2 regions of the Mesorhizobium sp. M0894 genome follow, and region 2 is predicted to be linked to the other one. Evidence: riboswitches for the same ligand, from Rfam matches in the RefSeq annotation. Region 2 holds a riboswitch; the other holds the start of a gene.
What was found. A riboswitch is a leader RNA that binds a small molecule or an ion and turns the genes downstream of it on or off. The one in region 2 is predicted to bind thiamine pyrophosphate.

Region 1: it holds a riboswitch for thiamine pyrophosphate, as region 2 does, so the genes downstream of both, thiC (phosphomethylpyrimidine synthase ThiC) here and thiB (thiamine ABC transporter substrate binding subunit) in region 2, are expected to answer to the same signal.

What each region holds. Positions count from the first base shown of each region.
Region 1 is NZ_JAMYOG010000005.1:209,767-220,260, forward strand. It holds gene thiO (glycine oxidase ThiO) at 1-567, opposite strand, end outside; gene thiC (phosphomethylpyrimidine synthase ThiC) at 564-2,399, opposite strand; TPP riboswitch at 2,503-2,619, opposite strand; gene NKH91_RS12445 (Fic family protein) at 2,802-4,346, opposite strand; gene NKH91_RS12450 (YybH family protein) at 5,494-5,949, shown strand; gene NKH91_RS12455 (conjugal transfer protein TraG) at 6,468-8,465, shown strand; gene NKH91_RS12460 (CopG family transcriptional regulator) at 8,470-8,904, shown strand; gene NKH91_RS12465 (hypothetical protein) at 9,287-9,463, shown strand; gene NKH91_RS12470 (hypothetical protein) at 10,122-10,427, opposite strand.
Region 2 is NZ_JAMYOG010000003.1:161,015-171,508, reverse strand. It holds gene NKH91_RS07110 (ABC-F family ATP-binding cassette domain-containing protein) at 1-1,656, opposite strand, end outside; gene NKH91_RS07105 (thiamine diphosphokinase) at 1,658-2,302, opposite strand; TPP riboswitch at 2,430-2,544, shown strand; gene thiB (thiamine ABC transporter substrate binding subunit) at 2,588-3,601, shown strand; gene thiP (thiamine/thiamine pyrophosphate ABC transporter permease) at 3,835-5,454, shown strand; gene thiQ (thiamine ABC transporter ATP-binding protein) at 5,451-6,242, shown strand; gene NKH91_RS07085 (M48 family metalloprotease) at 6,486-7,955, shown strand; gene NKH91_RS07080 (RNA polymerase factor sigma-32) at 7,969-8,826, opposite strand; gene NKH91_RS07075 (amino acid ABC transporter substrate-binding protein) at 9,155-9,928, shown strand; gene NKH91_RS07070 (ABC transporter permease subunit) at 10,050-10,494, shown strand, end outside.

The sequences.
Region 1 (10,494 bases), on a different contig from region 2:
GCGAACGCCACGTAGCCGGTCATCGATGGCTGCCATTCCCGTGCAGTCGATCTGATGATCGAAACCAAAAACATGCCAGACCTCGGTGCCGAAGTGAAACTCGACACCCATGGCTGCGAGCTTGTCATGAAGCGCTGCCATCGCCTGACGCGGGTCGAGATGCGCCTCGTCGGAGAAGAGCAATCCGCGCCGGAAGCGGCCGGCGAGGTCGGGCTCCAGGAGCGCAATTTCGTCTTCATCGACACGCCGATGGCCCGAGGTGCGGCTGGCGAAGCGGTCGATCTCGCCCGCATCGCGCGGCGCGGCCACGACCAGCGTTCCGGCCCGCGTCACCTGGCCGGGGGTTGCGGCATCCCACCAGTCGGCGGCACCGCGCCCGAGATCCAGCACCGGCTGCTCGGCGCTTTCGCGCTCGCACCATGGCGCCAACATGCCGCCGGCGAACCACGACGCATTGCCCCCAAGGCCAGGCCTTGTCTCGGCAACGGAAACCGCCGCGCCGCGTGCGGCGAGCTCGAAGGCGGCGGTGAGGCCGGCAACGCCGGCCCCTTTGACCAGCACCTTCATGATGGCTCACGTGGCTGAGGTATGAGCGGTGCGCCGGTCTCGTCCGCCGGCAGGTAGAGATCGCCGCCCTCGCGGTATTTCGCCGCCATCGCCGCCATGCCCTCCTTCTGCGCTTCGGTGCGGATGTCGTGGGAAATTCGCATCGAGCAGAATTTCGGCCCGCACATCGAGCAGAAATGCGCCAGCTTGTGCGCCTCCTTGGGCAAGGTCTGATCGTGGAAGGACCGCGCGGTTTCGGGATCGAGCGACAGGTTGAACTGGTCCTCCCAGCGGAATTCGAAGCGCGCGCGGGAAAGGGCATCATCCCTGACTTTCGCCGCCGGATGACCTTTTGCCAGGTCGGCGGCATGGGCGGCTATCTTGTAGGTGATCACGCCGATCTTGACGTCGTTGCGATCGGGAAGGCCGAGATGCTCCTTGGGCGTGACGTAGCAGAGCATGGCGGTGCCGAACCAACCGATCATCGCCGCGCCGATGCCGGAGGTGATGTGGTCGTAGCCCGGCGCGATGTCGGTCGTCAGCGGCCCAAGCGTATAGAACGGCGCCTCGCCGCAGACGGCGAGCTGCTTGTCCATGTTCTCCTTGACCTTGTGCATCGGCACGTGGCCGGGGCCTTCGATCATTACCTGGCAATCCTTCGCCCAGGCGATCTGTGTCAGCTCGCCGAGCGTCTCCAGCTCGGCGAATTGTGCTGCGTCATTGGCGTCGGCGATCGAGCCAGGACGAAGGCCGTCGCCCAGCGAAAAGGACACGTCATAGGCGCGGCAAATGTCGCAGATCTCGGCGAAATGTTCGTAGAGGAAGCTTTCCCGGTGATGATGCAGGCACCATTTGGCCATGATCGAGCCACCGCGCGAGACGATGCCAGTGACCCGGTCAACGGTCAGCGGGATGTAGTGCAGCCGCACGCCCGCATGGATGGTGAAATAGTCGACGCCCTGTTCGGCCTGTTCGATCAGCATGTCGCGGTAGACCTCCCAGGTCAGGTCCTCGGCGATGCCGCCGACCTTTTCGAGCGCCTGATAGAGCGGCACCGTGCCGATCGGAACCGGCGCGTTGCGGACGATCCAGTCGCGGATGTTGTGGATGTTGCGGCCGGTCGACAGGTCCATCACCGTGTCTGCGCCCCAGCGGATCGCCCACACCATTTTTTCGACCTCTTCAGCCATCGACGATGTGACGGCGGAGTTGCCGATGTTGGCGTTGATCTTGACCAGGAAATTGCGACCGATGATCATCGGCTCGCTCTCGGGATGGTTGATGTTGGCGGGAATGATTGCGCGTCCGCGCGCCACCTCATCACGCACGAAATCCGGCGTGACGAAATCGGGCAGTGTCGCGCCGAAAGCCTCGCCGTCGCGCTGCAGCTTGCCGCGCGACATCTCGCGACCAAGGTTCTCGCGGATGGCGACGAACTCCATTTCGGGTGTGATGATGCCGGCGCGCGCATAGGCAAGCTGCGTCACCGCCTTGCCTGCTTTGGCTCTGAGCGGTTGATGGCGAATGGGAAATTCCGGCGTCAGGCGTTCGCCCGTCGCGAATCCGTTGTCCTCCGGCCGGACATGGCGGCCGTCATAGGCCTCGACATCGCCGCGCGCCGTAATCCATTCGTGGCGAAGCCGTGCAAGGCCATTTTCGATGCTGGTTTCGACAGTCGGGTCTGTATAGGGGCCGGACGGATCGTAGACGGTGACGGGCGGTTCGCCGGCCGTCGGATGGACGGAGATTTCGCGCATCGGCACCCTGATCTGCGGGTGGATGGCACCGGGCTTGTGGATTTTTCGTGAGGCGGGCAGCGGTCCCGTCGAGACGGCGGGGGTGAGGGCATTCATCTTGAGGCTCCTTTGCTCGTTGCATTGGAGACCCAGTTCTGTGCCGGGAGGATGAAAAGACGCTTCTGTCGACCTGCCGAAACAGGACCTCGGGCGTAAACTCCCGCAAGCGCTTGCACCGTCCCTACGCCAGTATGAACTGGATCAGGTTCAACGGGTCACTGCGCCGCGAATGCCAGCAGTATCTCAGCCCCTTGCCGGGACTCCCCTGGTGAATGCGTGAGGTTGGACGGGACGGCTCCGGTTTGTCAAGCGCGTTCTGGCCGCGGCTGATCGGCGGCCGGTCAGACCGTGCGGAAAAAATCGTGCATGTCTCGGCGACAAGTCAAGCCTCGGAGATGAAGGCAGGGACAAGGGAATTACAAACCGTCGGACTAAAAATCGATCCTGATGATCACACCTTCAATGGGCACCAAAGGTTTGCGCGTAGATCGCCTCGATTCTTCCTGCCTCGTCACTGGTCAGCGTGGCGAATTCCTTTTCGCGCGCGCGGTTCGATAGATGTCCATCATTCTGGTGAAGAAAACGGAAGAGCAGATCGGTCAACCGCTCGGGCATGTCAATAAAGGCGTCCACCTGCTGCCGGAACTGATCGTAGCGCTGCAGAAATGCGGTTTCCTCGGGAAGGTCCCGTTCGATCGTCCGCTGAACGCAGGCATAGAGGAATTCGGCGTGCGGGGTTGCATCGAAGAACCGGTAGAAATCACCGGTGTCATTCAGCACCCGGACGTTGAATTGCGGCGTCGGTTCCCATTCCACCAATGGCAGAAGGCGCTGCGAATAGCTCTCGAGCACGCCCCTGTACTCGTTGATCTGGTCCAGGATCGCGGCCGAGACGGGAAAGACCACTCCCGGCGGATTGAAGCCGCGCATGGCAAGGACGTGGTGGATTAGGTAGCGGTGAATGCGGCCGTTTCCGTCCTCGAACGGGTGAATGTAGACAAAGCCGAAGGCGAGGATTGCGGCGGCTACGACTGCATCAAGGTTTTGCGCGGGGCCCTGATCGAACGCCGCCATTCCATCGATTAGCCGCGGCAGGTCCTCGGGCCGAGCGCTGATGTGATCGGGCAAGGGCGTGCCGTTGTCTCGGTCATGCTCACCGACGAAACCTCCTTCTTTTCGGAAGCCAAGTCTTGCGAAACGGGCGTCGCCAAGTACAATTCTTTGCAGACGCAGCAGCTCATCGCGATCGATCGGCCAGCGGCCGGCTTCGCCGATGGCGCGGCCCCAGCGCTGGATGCGATCTTGCGGCGGGCGCTCGCCCTCGATCGCATAGCTTGATCGCGAGTCTTTGAGCAAAAGAAAGGCGGCGGTCCGAGCAAGAAGGTCGCGCGGCACGTCCGCTACGATTGCCTCCGCGCGCCGCGGTAGTTCAAGGCCGATGAATTTTTCGAGAATCTTGGTGCGGAACACCAGAGGGCAGAACTCACGCGTGCCGGGGAGATTGTCCCTTACGCGGTAGCGCGAAGCGGTCTTGTCGGGTCCGGGCCACTGCAGCTCGGGATCGACAACCGGAATGTATCGTCCGGCCGCCGCGTCCGGCAGATCGATACGGGCGCCCCTCAGCCATTCATATAAAAACCAGATGCGGCGGGCATAACTGCCGGTCGGGCTTTCACGGACCAGCGCCTCGATCGGCGCGGGACCGGTCACTTGGAACAGCCGCTTGAGGACGGCAAGGTCCAGTCCCTCGTACTTGAGCGCAAAGGTCAGGTGGCCTTCGAGGGTAGGATTTGGGGCGTGGCGGGGGGTCATGATCCGCCAGCCATCCCGTTCGGTAATGCGATGATGCTCGCCCGTGGCGAACAACCTACGGGGCAAGGGCACGGCGAGCCTGTAGGCTCCGACCAGGGCGCTGTACCCGGCCGGGGTCGCCGTTTCAGGAAGGCGGATTTCCTGAAAAACGGTAACAGGACCTGAAAATTGGTGCTCTTGCACCGGAGGCATGAAAAGCGAATCCTTTCATCGAATTTTGGTTCAGCTGGGCCAACACCTGTGAAAAATGATCCTATTCCATGAAAATTGATGCCACAAGACAAATTTTCCGAAAACCGATTCTAAACGGTGCTGGAGTCATCAAGCAAGAACTCCGCCACCGGCTCAAGGAAGCGACTTCATGACAAAAAGGTGAGTCCAGGAACCGCCATTCGCCCGTCTCTTAGTCACGAGGCCGGCACGGATGGCCCGCCTTACGTCGAGCCGGATTGCTCGAGGAGAACCGCGCCGTTCGGGGCTCACTCATAGAGCGCTCCGGCGCGCGATCCCGATTTGATAGCCGCGATCACGCTCGCGACTGATCTTGGTGACGTGGCGGCGTCGGAGTAGAAAACTGATGCAGGATCTCGGTGGCGTCGTGTGTGTGTGTGTGACCTGAAGTGAGTTCTCTGCGGTATGGGGGACGGCACGCAGCGCGCGCGTCTTCTCGGCAAACAGATCGACGAAGCGGCACCGAAGGGAAGTTCCTGGCATTCATTCTCGCCATCGCTGCCCCAATTTGCCGACCGGACTGCCGATCGATCTCGCCCAATACTTTGCGCGCGCAAGGGCCGAAGTTGAACTGGGTGGCACCTGCTCATTCGGGAGCTAACTCATGCTTGGCGCGCTAGCCCGAGAGAGCTGTGCCTGATCGAATGCGTGAAATCGTAGCTCGGGTGGAGAGGCTGACACGGTCATCTGTCACCCGCCTTCGGGCTGTAACGGAAAGCGCGACATCGTCTCCAATGCTCGTTCCCCACGTCGAGGGCCCAGCGGCTTGGCTGCGGGGGGACTGTCAGCTAGTGGCCGCTGGGCCTTGACGACCAGCGAGCGTAAGAGGAGGCCCTGCGCTGGCTGACGAAAACTTGCGAGCAAAGCCACGGAAAAGCATCATTCGAACGAACTCTTTCGTCGAGACGAGGAGGGCAGTGAGGCGGTAGCCGCCGCTTTGAAGCTCTCCGGCAGCTGCTACGCTGGTCGTTCAGAGGGTCGCAGCTGCGCTTGCGCCGTCATATCAGATAAGTCTAATATAATCCGCGCCTAGCCATCGAACGCCGCGGCGCCCTCGGGTCGGCGCTATTCATCGGGTGGGCATGTCGGGTACGCAAGGGAGGACGAAATGAGACTGGTTCAGTCATTTGCATTTGCTGCTGTGCTGCTTCTTTCGTCTGCATTGTCTGCGGCCGCCCACTCGGCTCGTGAGGACATCGAAGCGGCGTTGGTAAAATTCATGGACGCCTTCAACAGCGGAAACGCAGCAGCGGTAGGTCAAATGTATACCGACGATGCCGCTCTGCTGCCACCCGACGGCAAACGCGTCGATGACCGCAAGGGCGTGGAAGAATTCTGGCAGGGCGCAATCAAGGCCGGGATGAAGAATCTCACCCTGAAGGCGCTGGAAGTGGAAGGGAGCGGGAATCTCGCCTACGAAGTTGGCGCATTTACGCTCAGTGTGCCGAGCAAAGGCGGTGCCCCTTCCACCGTTGCGGGCAAGTACATTGTCGTTTGGAAAAAAGGGGGCGACGGGACATGGCGCCTGCATCGGGACATCTGGAACTTAGGTGCGGCCCAATAGATTCCGCGATCCGTGAGGCCGGCGCGGCTTGCAACAGTTCCAACGAAAGTCCATGGCAATAGTTGATGTGAATGAATTGATTAACAAAATTGAACAGACTTGATGGGTCTGCTCATCGAGTCGGCTCTGGATCTATCGCGCTACCGATCAGGGAGGCGGTAAGATTCGAGCTCAGCAGAACGGCTGACCACCACTTGCCGGGACTAGAGTGTTCTCCGGCTCGGCGCGCCGCTGAGGACTCTTGTTCATTTGGTCATGCGCAATCCGTGGTTCTCCAAGAACCCGTCCATCTCGTCAAATGCCATCTGAGCCGAGACAACTAACTATCATTGGGCAAGTAGCGGCTCAACGGCTCCAGAAGAAAGCAGCCCCCCTATGCTCGTTCAACATTCGAGATCGCATCGGGCAAGTCTTTCCACGTGCGGGTACGCCATGCTGCTTCGACCGCCCCTTTTTTCTTGCGGATTTAGGAATTCGAGCTTTTCGGTTGTTCCGATCATCCATTTGGGAAACGACCGATGCCGGCAAGCAAGGTTTTATGGGGCCAGATACTCACCGCCTTTCTGATCGTCGTCGCGACAACATGGGGAGCAACACAGTGGACGGCAGGGCGGCTCGACTTTCAAAGCCAACTCGGTCCGCCGTGGTTCGAATTGGCTGGACACCCCGTTTATCCGCCGCCAGCCTTTTTCTGGTGGTGGTTTTTCTACGACGCCTACGCGCCGAACGTCTTCCTGGAGGGCGCGGCGATTGCGGCGAGCGGAAGCCTCATGGCTATCGTCGCAGCGATCGGGACGTCGCTGTGGCGGGCGCGCGAGGGAAAGGATACCACGACTTACGGCTCGGCGCGCTGGGCGACGCGAGACGAAATCAAGGCCGCTGGGATGATCGGTCAGGATGGGGTGATCCTGGGTATGTTGGGCCGACACTATCTACGCCACGACGGTCCGGAACACGTGCTATGTTTCGCACCGACCCGAAGCGGCAAAGGCGTCGGCCTGGTCGTGCCGTCACTACTGACCTGGCCGGGTTCGGCAATCGTCCACGACATCAAAGGCGAAAACTGGGAACTGACGGCCGGATGGCGGGCCCGTTTCGGCCAGGTGCTTCTGTTCGACCCGACCAATGCTGGATCCGCAGCCTACAATCCTCTGCTGGAGGTGCGACGGGGCGAGTGGGAAGTTCGAGATGTGCAGAACGTGGCGGATGTCCTGGTCGACCCAGAAGGCACATTGGAACGCCGCAACCACTGGGAGAAGACCAGCCATGCGTTGCTGGTCGGCGCAATACTGCACGTGCTCTATGCGGAGAAAGACAAGACCCTCGCAGGCGTGGCGAACTTCCTTTCTGATCCAGAGCGGCCAATCGAGGCAACGCTGCGCGCCATGATGCTGACGCGGCATTTGGGTGATGCAGGCCCGCATCCCGTCGTGGCGTCGGCTGCTCGGGAACTGCTTAACAAGTCCGAGAACGAGCGTTCCGGCGTGCTCTCGACGGCCATGAGTTTTCTGGGCCTCTACCGCGATCCAGTTGTGGCCAAGGTGACGTCATACTGTGACTGGCGGATCGCAGACCTTGTCGAGGAGGCACGGCCGACGACGCTCTATCTGGTCGTGCCGCCATCGGACATCAGTCGCACAAAGCCGCTGATGCGACTCGTGCTTAACCAGATCGGCCGCAGGCTCGCCGAAAATCTTCACGCGAAGGATCACCGGCAGCGTCTTTTGATGCTGCTGGACGAGTTTCCCGCGCTCGGCAGGCTCGATTTCTTCGAAAGCGCGCTGGCCTTCATGGCCGGGTATGGCATCAAGTCGTTCCTGATTGCACAATCGCTCAATCAGATCGAGAAGGCCTACGGACCGAACAATTCCATCCTCGACAATTGTCATGTGCGGGTGAGCTTCGCCACGAATGACGAGAGGACGGCCAAGCGCGTCTCAGACTCTCTGGGGACCGCGACCGAGTTGCGCGCCATGAAAAACTATGCGGGGCACAGATTGTCGCCCTGGCTCGGGCATCTGATGGTCTCGCGGCAGGAAACGGCGCGTGCACTGATGACGCCGGGCGAGATCATGCAGCTGCCCCCGACCGAGGCGATCATTATGATCTCGGGCCAGTTCCCAATCCGTGCGACGAAGGCACGCTACTTTGCCGACCCGCGTCTTGCCGAGCGTGTCTTGCCGCCGCCAAGGACCGGAGGGACAATGCAGAACGCTCGCTCTGAGGACTGGACCGACACGACACTTCTTGCTGAGCCGGAAGGCAAATCTCGCAAGCTGAGGCTTGCCAGGGATCAGCAGGACGAGGATCCGGCCAATGGCGGCATTCGCCGCCAGCCCGAGCTTCCCGAACACGAAGACATCGCGCCGGAACGAACGCCACGCTGCGACGATGAGTTCGACCTCGACAGGGACGAGCCCGATGATGACGCCGTTCGTCGCCGCAGTGTCGATCAAGCCATGAGACGCGCAGCTCGTCAGGCCGCCCTTGACCCCAATGATGGCATTGAGCTTTGAGCGCATGAAGAACGCCAAGAAAAGACGTCTGTCTGCCTATCTCGACCCTGACGTAATGAGGGCACTGGCAGATTACGCTGGGCGGCGCGAGGTCTCGCTGTCACTGGTCGCCGAGGCTGCGCTCGCGTCGTTCCTGTCGCCGGACGCCGAAGAACGAAAGCAAGCGGCGATCACTCGCCGCCTCGACCAGATCGATCGACGCGTGCAGCGGGTCGAGCGTGACGTCGGAATTGCTATTGAGACGCTAGCATTGTTCGTCCGGTTTTGGCTCAACTCGACTCCAGCCTTGCCGGAATCGGCGCAAGCGGAGGCGCGTGCCAAGGGCTTGCAGCGCTACGACAATTTCGTCGATGCGCTCGGTCGCCGGCTCAGCAAAGGACCAAGGCTCAGGCAGGAGATAGCCGACGATGTTCCGCCAGCGCCGCCGGCAACTGGATGAGCTGCCGGCAAGACAGGCGCTTCAAAAGCCCAACCCCGGTGCCCGATTGCGGAGCTATTTTGCGCAGCTGATACCCATCAGATCACCTTTCATCGGAGCGGCGGACCTCGGCATTCGTCTCCACAGTCGATCTCGGCTAGCAGTGTGCCTTGCCGGATTGGAGTTCTTTCGACCGCGCATGCTTGGTTGAATTCGAGCCTCGCCGCCCCGAGGAACAGGTTCTTGCCCGCGCCGTACCAAAGATTGATAATCACTTTGAAACTGCCCGGTGGCACGGTATCGCTGCCGAACCGGACATCAGGTCTTTCCTTGGCGCAATAACTTTGAAACAAATCCTGCTGGCAGGCGTTCCAGCATAGCGGGCGGGTTTCCGGAGGACCCAATGCCCGACGAATACAATGACATCGTCATCCCCCAAGACCACGACGCATTGCCACTTCGGGAGGAGGAGTATTTCGTCGTCTGCCCGGCGTGCGGCCAGGCATTCGACATCAGGTGTATGGCAGAGGCGCTTCATCACAACGAGCTGGGCCATCAGCCCTACGACCTCGACTCGTAGTCGCCGGCGTTGCCGTCGGGTCAGCTTACAACGAATCCCTGTCGCGAGGGCGTAGCTTTGCCGGCACGCTGTGTCGTGACAGACACCTTGCAGGCTTTCAGCGACGACTTGATTGCCGTTGCGGTTGTTGTCGATGTGGCCGTGGCTGTCACCGACCGGTTGTTAACCCAGGGGAGGGCGCTTACTCCACCGCAACCATGTCGTCCAGTTCCGTCGCGACGCACCGAAGCAGACTTTTTGCGGGCATCGGTGGCGGGACGAACATGTGATCTCCATAATGGATACGAGCCGGCGCCCATCGCGTCTGACCGGCGACCAAGCGCTCGCTGCAGAGAAAAGTTCCCGTCGAGCGGGATGCCGCGTTGCCTTCACACGGGATGTGCTGGTCGTCTCCTTCCACAGCGCACACGTGCCACGCGTCCTGGACGGGCGCGCCGCCTGTTGCCGAGAGCGACGATCGCGAATGCGAAGATCTGACTTGCTTCACCGGTAATCCGAAAGCGCCAGGAACGCGCTACGCTGGGCGCCTGCCCTAGCGTCGAGCTCCCATTTATCCGTTCTCCGCTCCATATCCGACTGGACAGCGCGGCACCCTTGGGCTGTTCAAAGGCGCTTGCATCTTCCCCGCGCCGACACCGGCTGTTGTCTCGCCGGAGCGTTAACCCGTTGGAGCCCGGCGGGGCTTTCTCAGCCTAGTGATCGCCGACTTATCGACAGTAATCACCCCGCCGCAGTCAATGCGCACAGTGAGTTTGTTCCCTCCGCAATCGATGCGGGTGACGTCCCCAACAAGAACCACTCGGTCGCCGGCCCGGACTTTCGGTGGCGGATCAATCGTATAAGGATGGTCATACGAAGGAATGCTCACCCTGGCGCGCCCGCTGGGGAGAATCGCGATGACGATACCTGCTAGCGCAACCTCATCGCCGACCTCAAATTCACCAGGCATGTTAACGTGCAGCATGGTGTTCCTCCCGATGCTTTCCTAATTCACCCTTTGCTAAATTAATGCCCGGCCAACCAGGTTGGTT
Region 2 (10,494 bases):
CGAGGCCGACACCGCCTCGATCTTCTTGGGTAAGGTTTCCAGCGCGAATTTCTGCTTGAACGACAGTTTCTTGGCCAGGCCCCTGCTAGCGGCCGCTTCGCTCCTGCTTGCCGCCGTCGCCTCGCCGGTCTCTGCCTTCGGCCGCGCCTTGCGGTCGTCCAGCCTGGTGCCGCCGCGCTGCGCCAGCATATCGGAATAGCCGCCGGCATATTCGATCCAGCGGCCGTCGCCATCCGGCGCGATGATGCTGGTCACCGTGCGGTCGAGGAAATCGCGATCGTGGCTGACCAGGATCACCGTGCCGGCAAAGCCGGCGACCAGTTCCTGCAGCAGCTCCAGCGTCTCCATGTCGAGATCGTTGGTCGGCTCGTCGAGCACAAGCAGGTTTGCCGGCCGCGCCAAAACGCGGGCGAGGATCAGCCGTGCCCGCTCGCCGCCCGAAAGCTCGCGCACCGGCGTGCGCGCCTGTTCCGGCTTGAACAGGAAGTCCTTCATGTAGGACACGACGTGGCGCTGCTCGCCATTGATGACAAGGTTCTCGCCGCGTCCGTCGGTGAGATACTGCGCCAGTGTCTCCTGCGGATCGACGGCCTCGCGCTTCTGGTCGAGCGTGGCGATCTCCAGGTTGGTGCCGAGCCGCACCGTGCCTGCGTCCGGCTTCAATTCGCCGGTCAGCATCTTCAATAGCGTCGTCTTGCCGGCGCCGTTCGGCCCGACCAGACCGACGCGATCGCCGCGCTGGATGCGTGTCGAGAATCCCTTGACCACGGTCAGATCGCCAAAGCTCTTCTCGATGTTCTTGGCCTCAATCACCAGCTTGCCGGATTCGGCGGCGTCGCTGGCTGTCATCGTCGCCGCACCCTCGGCGCCACGATGACCGCGAAAGCGCTGGCGCATGGTCTGCAACTCACCGAGCCGGCGCATGTTGCGCTTGCGCCTTGCCGTCACGCCATAGCGCAGCCAGTGCTCCTCGCGCACGATCTGGCGGCCGAGCTTGTGCTGCTCGCGCTCTTCCTCCTCCAGCACCGTGTCGCGCCATTCCTCGAAATAGGCAAAGCCCTTATCGAGACGGCGGGTCTGGCCGCGGTCGAGCCAAATTGTGGCGCGTGACACGCGTTCGAGAAAACGGCGGTCATGCGAGATGACGACCAGGGCCGAGGAGGTGCGGGCAAGCTCCTCCTCCAGCCATTCGATAACCGAAAGGTCAAGATGATTGGTCGGTTCATCGAGGAGAAGAATGTCGGGCTCGGGCGCCATGACGCGGGCGAGTGCCGCGCGCCGCGCCTCGCCGCCGGAGAGGTCGTTCGGCCGTTCCTCGCCGGTCAGGCCGAGATGCTCCATCAGATAGGTGGCGCGATAGGGATCGTCGGCGGGCCCGAGCCCCGCCTCGACATAGGCGCGGACAGTCGCAAAGCCGTCCATGTCGGGCATTTGCGGCAAGTAGCGCACAGTCGCCGAGGGCTGGCGGAAGACTTCGCCGTCCTGCGGTTCGATCAGCCCGGCAGCGATCTTGAGGAGCGTCGACTTGCCAGAGCCGTTGCGGCCGACCAGGGCGATCTTGTCGCCAGCTGACGCCGTCAGGGCGGCACCGTCGAGCAGCGGCGCGCCGCCAAAGGTCAGCTTTATCCCGTCGAGATTGAGAAGTGGCGGCGCCATGTCAGCTTTCAGGTAGGGGAAAAGGATGCGCGAGCAGCAGCGCGCGGCCGCTGGCCAGCGCGATTTCCAGCCGGCCCTTGACCTCGTTGGAAATGGTCAGCGACGAGCCGAAGGCAACCTCGACATGGGCGAGCGGCCATTTGGCGCCGGTGACTGTCAGGCCGACGAGATCCGAAAAGCCGAGCACCGAAAACAGCGTACCGTCGACATAATCGAAGCCAGTCTTTCCAGGCAGCAAAGGAATGCCTTCCTGTGCGCCGCTGGTCAAAAGCACTTCCGTTCCGCCTTCCGCCAGCCGGACGCTGAGCGCCAAATGCAGGAAGATGTGGTCGGTGCGTTTGCCGCCGAAGGCGCCTGCGAGCACAAGGCTGGTCGCACCGCGTTCGAGCGCGGCGGCGATAGCGAGTTCACCGTCGGTCTTGTCCTTTTCGGCGGGAAACACCTGCCGTGGCACGGCGGCCAGATCCTCCGGCAAATCGGCAGGCACGGAATCGAAATCGCCGACCCAGAGTTCCGGCATCAGGCCCAGCATACGGGCATGGCCGATACCGGCATCGGCAGCGATGACGCGGGAGCCTTCGACCTGGCGGTCGAGCAGCGGCGTGCGGATAAGATCGCCGCCAAGCAGGATGGTGAATGTGCTCATATCTCGTGGCCCTTACCAGCCCTGCCCCGGAAACGGAAGATGAAACGGCAGACGAAACGGAAGGCTGGGCTTTGGATGCCCGGCAAACTTCCGCTTGCGCAGCACTTCGGCCGGGCCTATGTGTCGCATCGCTCTAACGGGGTGCCGGACGCGATCTTCGCGGACCGGCTGAGAGGCAAGACTGCCAACCCGCTGAACCTGATCCGGTTTGTACCGGCGGAGGGATTAGACGTTTCGGACAGCCCGACGCCTCAATTCCTTTCAACGCGAACGAAGGAGGCGCCGATGCGCAGTTTTTTCCACTCTCTTGCCTCGATTATCCTGCTTGCGGCATCCGCGCTTGCCCTACCGGGGCAGGCATCGGCACAGGATAAGCTGACCGTCTATACCTATGAAAGCTTCACCGCCGATTGGGGTCCGGGACCGGCGGTGAAGAAGGCCTTCGAGGCCGAGTGCACCTGCGTCGTCGAATTCGTCTCGGTCGCCGACGGCGTGGCACTGCTCAACCGTGTGAAGCTGGAAGGGGCCGCGACCAAGGCCGATATCGTGCTTGGCCTCGATACCAATTTGACGGCGGACGCCAAGGCAACCGGCCTGTTTTCGCCGCATGGCGCCGTGACGGACGTCAGTGTGCCGGGTGGCTGGAGCGACGATATCTTCGTGCCGTTCGACTATGGCTATTTCGCTATCGTCTACGATAGCGAAAAACTGAAGAGCCCGCCGAAGAGCCTCAGGGAATTGGTCGAGGGCGATGCCGGCGACAAAATCGTCATCCAGGATCCACGCACCTCGACGCCGGGCCTTGGCCTGCTGTTGTGGGTCAAGTCGGTCTATGGCGACAAGGCGCCGGAAGCCTGGGCCAAACTCAAGGCAAAGGTGCTGACGGTGACGCCGGGCTGGAGCGAGGCCTACGGCCTGTTCACCAAGGGTGAGGCGCCGATGGTGCTGTCCTATACCACTTCGCCAGCCTACCACATGGTTGCCGAAAACACCTCGCGCTACCAGGCGGCGTCCTTCGAGGAAGGCGAATATCTGCAGATCGAGGTCGCTGGGATCACCACCAAGGGCGCGAAGAACCCGCTGGCGGAAAAGTTCATCGCCTTTATGACCGGGCCGAAATTCCAGGACGTCATTCCCGAAACCAACTGGATGTTCCCGGCCGGCAAAACCGACAAGCCGCTCAATCCGGCGTTCGACAAGCTCGTCAAACCGACCAAAACCTTGCTGTTCAGCTCGGAAGAGGTCGCCGCAAATCGCAAGGCCTGGGTCGACGAGTGGCTGGCGGTGATGAGCAAGTAGCTCTGATAGAAAGATGATCGCCCTACGGCGCCCCCCTCTGTCCTGCCGGACATCTCCCCCACAAGGAGGGAGATTGGCCGTCATGCCGGCTTTCGCCAATCTCCGACATTGCCGGAATGAGCGGAGCGCTGAACCTGCCAATCTCTCCCCATGTGGGGGAGATGTCCGGCAGGACAGAGGGGCGCGCGGAGGAACGCAATCCTCGCTAAGAATCTCGAATCTGGTGGTCTAGCGTGCAACGCGCGCCATCATCGGATACCCGCGTCACCGCCGGTATCGTCGCGCTCGCCGCCATCGCGCTGCTGATCGGCGGGGCATTCGCCGGGCTCGTCGTCGAAGCCATGCGCGACCTGTCGGGCGCCGCCTCCGCCTTTGATTCCTATCTCCTCCGTGTTGCCCGCTTCACGCTCTGGCAGGCTCTGTTGTCGACCCTGCTCTCCGTCGCACCGGCGCTGTTCGTCGCGCGCGCGCTGTCGCGGCATCCACAGTTTTTCGGGCGAGGCTTTGTCCTGCAGCTTTTCGCCGTGCCGCTGGCGCTGCCGGCCATTGTTGCCGCACTCGGTGTCTTGGCACTCTATGGCCGCGCCGGGTATTTCGCCGGCTTGCTCGGTGCGATTGGCGGCCAGAACTGGCCCGGCATCTATGGCCTATCGGGTATTCTCGTCGCCCACGTCTTTTTCAACCTGCCGCTGGCAACGCGACTGTTCCTGGAAGCGTTGCAGACGGTGCCGGCTAACCAATGGCGGCTGGCGAGCCAGCTTGGCATGGGTGCTGCGCCGGCCTTCCGGCTGATCGAATGGCCGGCGTTGCGTGCGGCCCTGCCGGGCGTTGCCGGGCTCGTTTTCATGCTGTGCATCACCTCCTTCACCATCGTGCTTACGCTCGGCGGCGGGCCGCGCGCGACGACGCTGGAGGTTGCCATATACCAGGCGCTGCGTTTCGACTTCGACCCGGCGCGGGCGGTGACGCTGACCTTGTTGCAGATTGCCCTGACCTTCGTCGTCGTGCTGGCACTAACGCGGCTTGGCGCCAATATGACCGGCGACGCCAATCTGCCGGTAGCCCCGCGCCGGTATTTTTCAGCCGGTGCGGCCGAGACCGTGCTGAACGCACTGGTGATCGGGCTGGCACTGCTGTTTGTCGCCGGACCGATGGCGGCTACGCTGTCGGCCGGGCTTGGCGCCGATCTCGGCCGCCTGGCCGGCGAGAGCGCGGTGCGGCAAGCGACGGCGACCAGTGCCGTGCTCTCCCTGCTATCGGCGCTGCTCTCCTTGGCGTTGTCGCTGTCGCTGGTTATGGCGCGCCGGGCGCTGGCGCTCACCCGGCGGACCGGCAGGCGGACGCTGCTCGAACACCTGGCCGACACCGGTGCGGGGTTCGTCCTGGTGGTGCCGCCCATCGTCATCGGTGCCGGCTGGTTCCTGCTCCTGCGCAGCGTCAGCGATGTCTTTGCGATCGCCCCTGTCATGGTGGTTGTGGTCAATGCGGTGATGGCGATGCCGTTCGCCATCCGCGCCATCCGCCCCGCCTATGACGCGGCGAGCGAACGCCACGAACGGCTCTGTGCACAGCTTGGCATCTCGGGCTGGAACCGGTTGCGTCTGGTCGACTGGCCGTCGCTGCGGCGGCCGCTCGCCACCGGCTTCGCCTTCGCCATGGCGCTGTCGCTCGGTGATCTCGGCGTCATTGCGCTGTTCGGCAGCGATTCCGTGCAGACCTTGCCCTATCTGTTGCTGGCGCGCATGGGCAGCTACCGCACCGAGGATGCGGCCGGCCTGGCGCTGCTGCTCGGCCTTGTCTGCCTGGCGCTTGTGCTGACCGCGGACTGGCTGGGAAGGAGGGAGAAATCATGATGCCGATCAGCCCGGAACGGTCGATTTCGGTCGAAAAAGGCGCGGCCGTGCGGCTCGATAATGTCTCGTTCAGCTATGGTGAAACGCCGCTTATATTCGATGTCGATTTCCCGGCGTCGGAAATCACCGCCATCATGGGGCCGAGCGGTTCGGGAAAGTCGACGCTGCTCAATCTGGTGGCCGGTTTCGAGGCGCCGCGGTCAGGCCGCGTGCTCATCGGCGGCGCCGACGTCAGCACTGCGCCGCCATCAGCGCGGCCGGTATCGATGGTGTTCCAGGAAAACAACCTGTTTGCCCATCTGTCCCTCGAGCAGAATGTCGGGCTCGGCCGCTCGCCTTCGCTCAGGCTGAGCGAGGCTGACCGCGCCGCAATCGCCGCAGCGCTGAAGCGCGTCGGCCTTGCCGGCAAGGAAAGCCGGCTGCCGCGCGAACTCTCCGGCGGTGAGCGGCAGCGCGTCGCGCTCGCTCGGGTCCTGGTGCGCGACCGGCCGGTGTTGTTGCTCGACGAGCCGTTCGCTTCGCTCGGACCGGCACTGCGCGACGACATGCTCGACCTGGTCGCCGACGTCCATTCGGAGCAGCGCATGACGGTGCTATTCGTCACGCACCAGCCGGACGATGCGCGCCGTATCGGGCAAAACATGGTTTTCCTGGATGGTGGCACGGTTGCCGCGACGGGCACTGCGGCCGATTTTTTCGTCGGGGCTGGACCGGAGGCATTCCGACGCTATATCGGCTCGGGTCCGTTTGCGGCTGGATCACGAGATGTTGCCCGGAAGCGGACATAATTTATGGTCAAACCGGCGGAAGGCGAAGCGGCGCTTGCTTGCCATGGTCGAGGTAGTGTGGCTAGGTCCGCCAGGAGCTGGTCCGGCTTAGACCGTGATTTGCCCTTGCTGCCTCGTATCTGTCGGACGCCGTAGCACTTGATTTTGCGCGTGATGCTTTCCGGAAATCGCGCCCGATTTTCGCGGTCACGTGCCAGGACTTGAAAGGAAGCCGATCTGCCGACCGGCATCGACAATCGGAGGGTGAAACCGCTGGCGCGCTTTCTGGCGCTGGCCGGTCTTGCCGTGGCGCTGGCAAGCTGCCAGATGTTCACGCCTCCCGACGTGCAGGAATCAGGCTTTCAGCCCTCAGACAAGCCGATCACGGTCGACAACGTCGCCGCCAACGGCAAGCTCGCCCAACTGGCGAAGGCGCAGCACCCGCGCATCCTCGCCACCTATGGCGGAGAATATTCCGACCCCAAGCTCGAGCGCATGGTGGCCAAGATCGTCGGCAGACTGACCGTAGTGTCGGCCAACCCGACCCAGACCTACCGCATCACCATCCTCAACTCGCCCAACGTCAATGCCTTCGCGCTGCCGGGCGGCTATCTCTACATCACCCGGGGCCTGCTTGCCTTGGCCAACGATTCAGCCGAGCTTGCCGCCGTCATTGCGCATGAAATGGGCCATGTTACGGCCAATCACGGCCTGCAGCGCCAGCAGCTGGAAGCCGAAGAGGGGTTGGCGACCAAGGTCGTTTCGGATGTGCTCGGCGACAACCCGACGGCCAAGGCGGCGCTGATCCGCGGCAAGCTGAGGCTGGCCCAGTTCTCGCGCAATCAGGAGCTGGAGGCCGACGCCATCGGCATCAAATCGATCGGCGAAGCCGGTTTCGATCCCTACGCTGCCGGCCGCTTCTTGCAGTCGATGTCGGCCTATACCGATTTCCGCTCGATCAGCGGCGCCACCGACGCCAGCCTCGACTTCCTGGCGACGCACCCCAACACGCCGCAGCGTATCGACCTCGCGCAGCGCCACGCCCGCCAGTTCGGCGCGCCCGGTGTCGGGTCGCGCGATCGCGATTCATTCCTTTCCGGCGTAGACGGGCTGCTTTACGGCGACACACCGGAGGAAGGCTATGTGCGCGGCGAAACTTTCCTGCATCCTGGCCTCGGCGTGTCGTTCTCGGTGCCCAACGGCTTCATCATCGACAATTCGGCAGCGGCGGTGACGGCGACAGGCCCGGGCGACATCGCGATCCGCTTCGACGGCGTTTCGATCGACAAGGGCCGCTCGCTGACCGACTACATCCGCAGCGGCTGGGTTGCCGGCCTCGACGACAGCAGCGTGCGCCAGGAAACGATCAACGGCAACGAAGCGGCAACCGCGCATGCCGGCGCCGATGGCTGGCAATTCGATATTGCGGTGATCCGCGCCGGCGGCCAGGTCTACCGCTTGCTGACCGCGGCGCCTTCGGCCAGCACCTCGCTGAGCACGGTGGCGCGCTCGGTCAGCGGCTCGTTCCGCATCCTGAGTGCTGCCGAGAAGGCGGCGTTGAAGCCGCTGCGTATCCGCATCGTCACGGTGCAGCCCGGCCAGACAATGGGCTCCCTGGCCGCACAGATGGTCGGCGTCGACCGCAAGCTGGATTTGTTCAGGGTGCTCAACGCGCTGTCGCCGGGTGCCGCCGTTTCGGCCGGCGACAAGGTCAAGATCGTCACCGACAAATAGCAGCCGACGCGATTCAGGCTGCGAGAAATTCCGGGTTCTGCTTCACCAGCGCCGCCTTGAGCTTTTCCATGGCGCGCGCCTCGATCTGCCGGACACGTTCCTTGGAGATGCCGAGCGTCTCGCCGAGCGCTTCGAGCGTCGCGCCCTCGTCGCTCAGCCGGCGCTCCTCGATAATCCTGAGTTCTCGCGCATTGAGCGCGCCGAGCGCCGTCTTCAGCCAGACAGAGCGGCGTTCGACATCGATCGTGTCGCCGACGACCTCGTCGGGCAGCGGGTCATCCGAAACCAGGAACTCCATCCGCTCGGTTGCGCCCGCATCGTCGGCAAGCGGCGTGTTGAGCGAGCTGTCGGGTGCCGAAAGGCGGGAATCCATCATCGCCACATCGGCCTCGGAAACGCCGAGAGCCGCCGACACTTCGCGGTAAAGCGTGGCATTCGACGTCTGCTCGGCGCCGTTTGCCAGGCGGGCGCGTAGGCGCCGCAGGTTGAAGAACAGCGCCTTTTGCGCCGAGCTGGTGCCGCCGCGCACGATCGACCAGTTGCGCAGGATATAATCCTGCATCGAGGCGCGGATCCACCATGTCGCATAGGTCGAGAACCGCACCTCGCGCTCGGGCTCGAAACGGGCCGCGGCCTCCAGCAGCCCGACATGGCCTTCCTGGATCAGATCGCCCAGGGGAAGGCCGTAGTGGCGGAACCGCGACGCCATAGAAATGACCAGCCGCATATGGGCGACGGTGATGCGGTGCAGCGCGTGCTGGTCATTGTTCTCCTTCCAGCGCAGCGCCAGGAGATGCTCTTCGTCGCGCTCCAGGTAAGGGGCTTTCATCGCCGCGCGAACCATGGTCCGTCCTGCACTGTCTTGCATCATGCCGCGCTCCTGCTTCAGGCGTTGCGGTGCGATCGCTGAATCGTGAGTTGGCGCCGATGGTTGAAATGGCGGCGCCGCGCCCTACAACAGCCAAGAACGTGCGATGCGGGGGAATGTTCCCCCGGACTGTCATGCCGATTGCGCTGTTCCAGGCGATTCGCCATCGGCCTTGACTCAGCCGGGTGCCGCCGGGAGGTGTTGGTTGAGAATGGGATTTCAAGGGCGCGAGATTTTTGAAATTTAGTTTCTTATTTTGGCATCGCGCATCTGTCATTTTCCGGCACTCGCAACGACGCCGGACATCGGCCAAGGACGGGATCACAGAAAAATGAAATGGCTCAAATCGCTCATTATCGCCGGAACGCTGCAGGTTCTGGCAATCGCCGCCGGTCATGCCGGCGCCAATCTCGACCAGATCAAGCAGTCCGGCGTCTTCAAGGTCGGCACGGAAGGAACCTATGCGCCCTTCACCTATCATGATGCTTCCGGCGCGCTGGTCGGCTTCGACGTCGAGATCGCCCGGGCCATCGCCGAGCGCCTCGGCGTCAAAGCCCAGTTCCTCGAAGGCAAATGGGACGGGCTGATCGCCGGTCTCGACGCCAACCGCTACGATGCCGTCATCAACGAGGTCGGCATCACCCAGGCGCGCAAGGCCAAATATGATTTCTCCGATCCTTACATCGCCTCCAAGGCGGTGCTGATCGTGCGCGGCGACAACACCGACATCAAGGGTTTCGCCGATCTCAAGGGCAAGAAGGCGGCGCAGTCGCTGACCTCGAATTTCGGCAAGCTGGCTGAAACCAATGGCGCCGAGCTCGTCGGCACCGACGGCTTCGACCAGTCGATCCAGCTTCTTCTCACCGGCCGCGCCGACGCCACCATCAACGACAGCCTGTCCTTCCTCGACTTCAAGAAGCACAAGCCCGACGCCAATGTGAAGATTGCCGCGCAGGAAGAAAACGCCGACTATTCCGGCGTCATCGTGCGCAAGGGCGATCCGGAACTGGTGGCCGCCATCAATAAGGCGCTGGCCGACATCAAGGCCGACGGTACCTACCAGAAAATCGCCGATACCTATTTCGGCCAGGACGTTTCGAAGTAAACGGCTTTTCTCGCGTGGGCCGAATGCCGGCCCGCGTCGTTCATGTCGCGGCGAGCTGTCTTTGACGGCCCGCCGCTTTCGCGTGATATGAGCGACGGCAATCTGGCAAGGAGGAGGCTTCGTGCCGCACTGGCTGCAATTGATGCTGGAATCCCTGCCTACGCTGCTGTGGGCTGCACTGATCTTCACCGTGCCGTTGACGCTGCTGTCGTTTGCATTCGGTCTTGTCCTCGGCCTGGTCGTGGCGCTTGTCCGGCTGTTCGGTCCCAAACCGCTGGTCGCCGTGGTCCGCTTCTATGTCTGGATCTTCCGCGGCACGCCGCTTCTCGTGCAACTGTTCCTTATCTTCTACGGCCTGCCATCGGTCGGCATCCTGCTCGACGCTTTTCCGGCAGCACTGATCGGCTTTACCTTGAACATCGGCGCATATTCGTCGGAAATCATCCGCGCCGTCATTGGTTCGGTGCCGAAGGGCCAGTGGGAAGCGGCCTATTCGATCGGCATGACCTGGGCCCAGGCAATGCGGCGCACCATTCTTCCACAGGCGGGGCGCGTCGCCGTGCCGC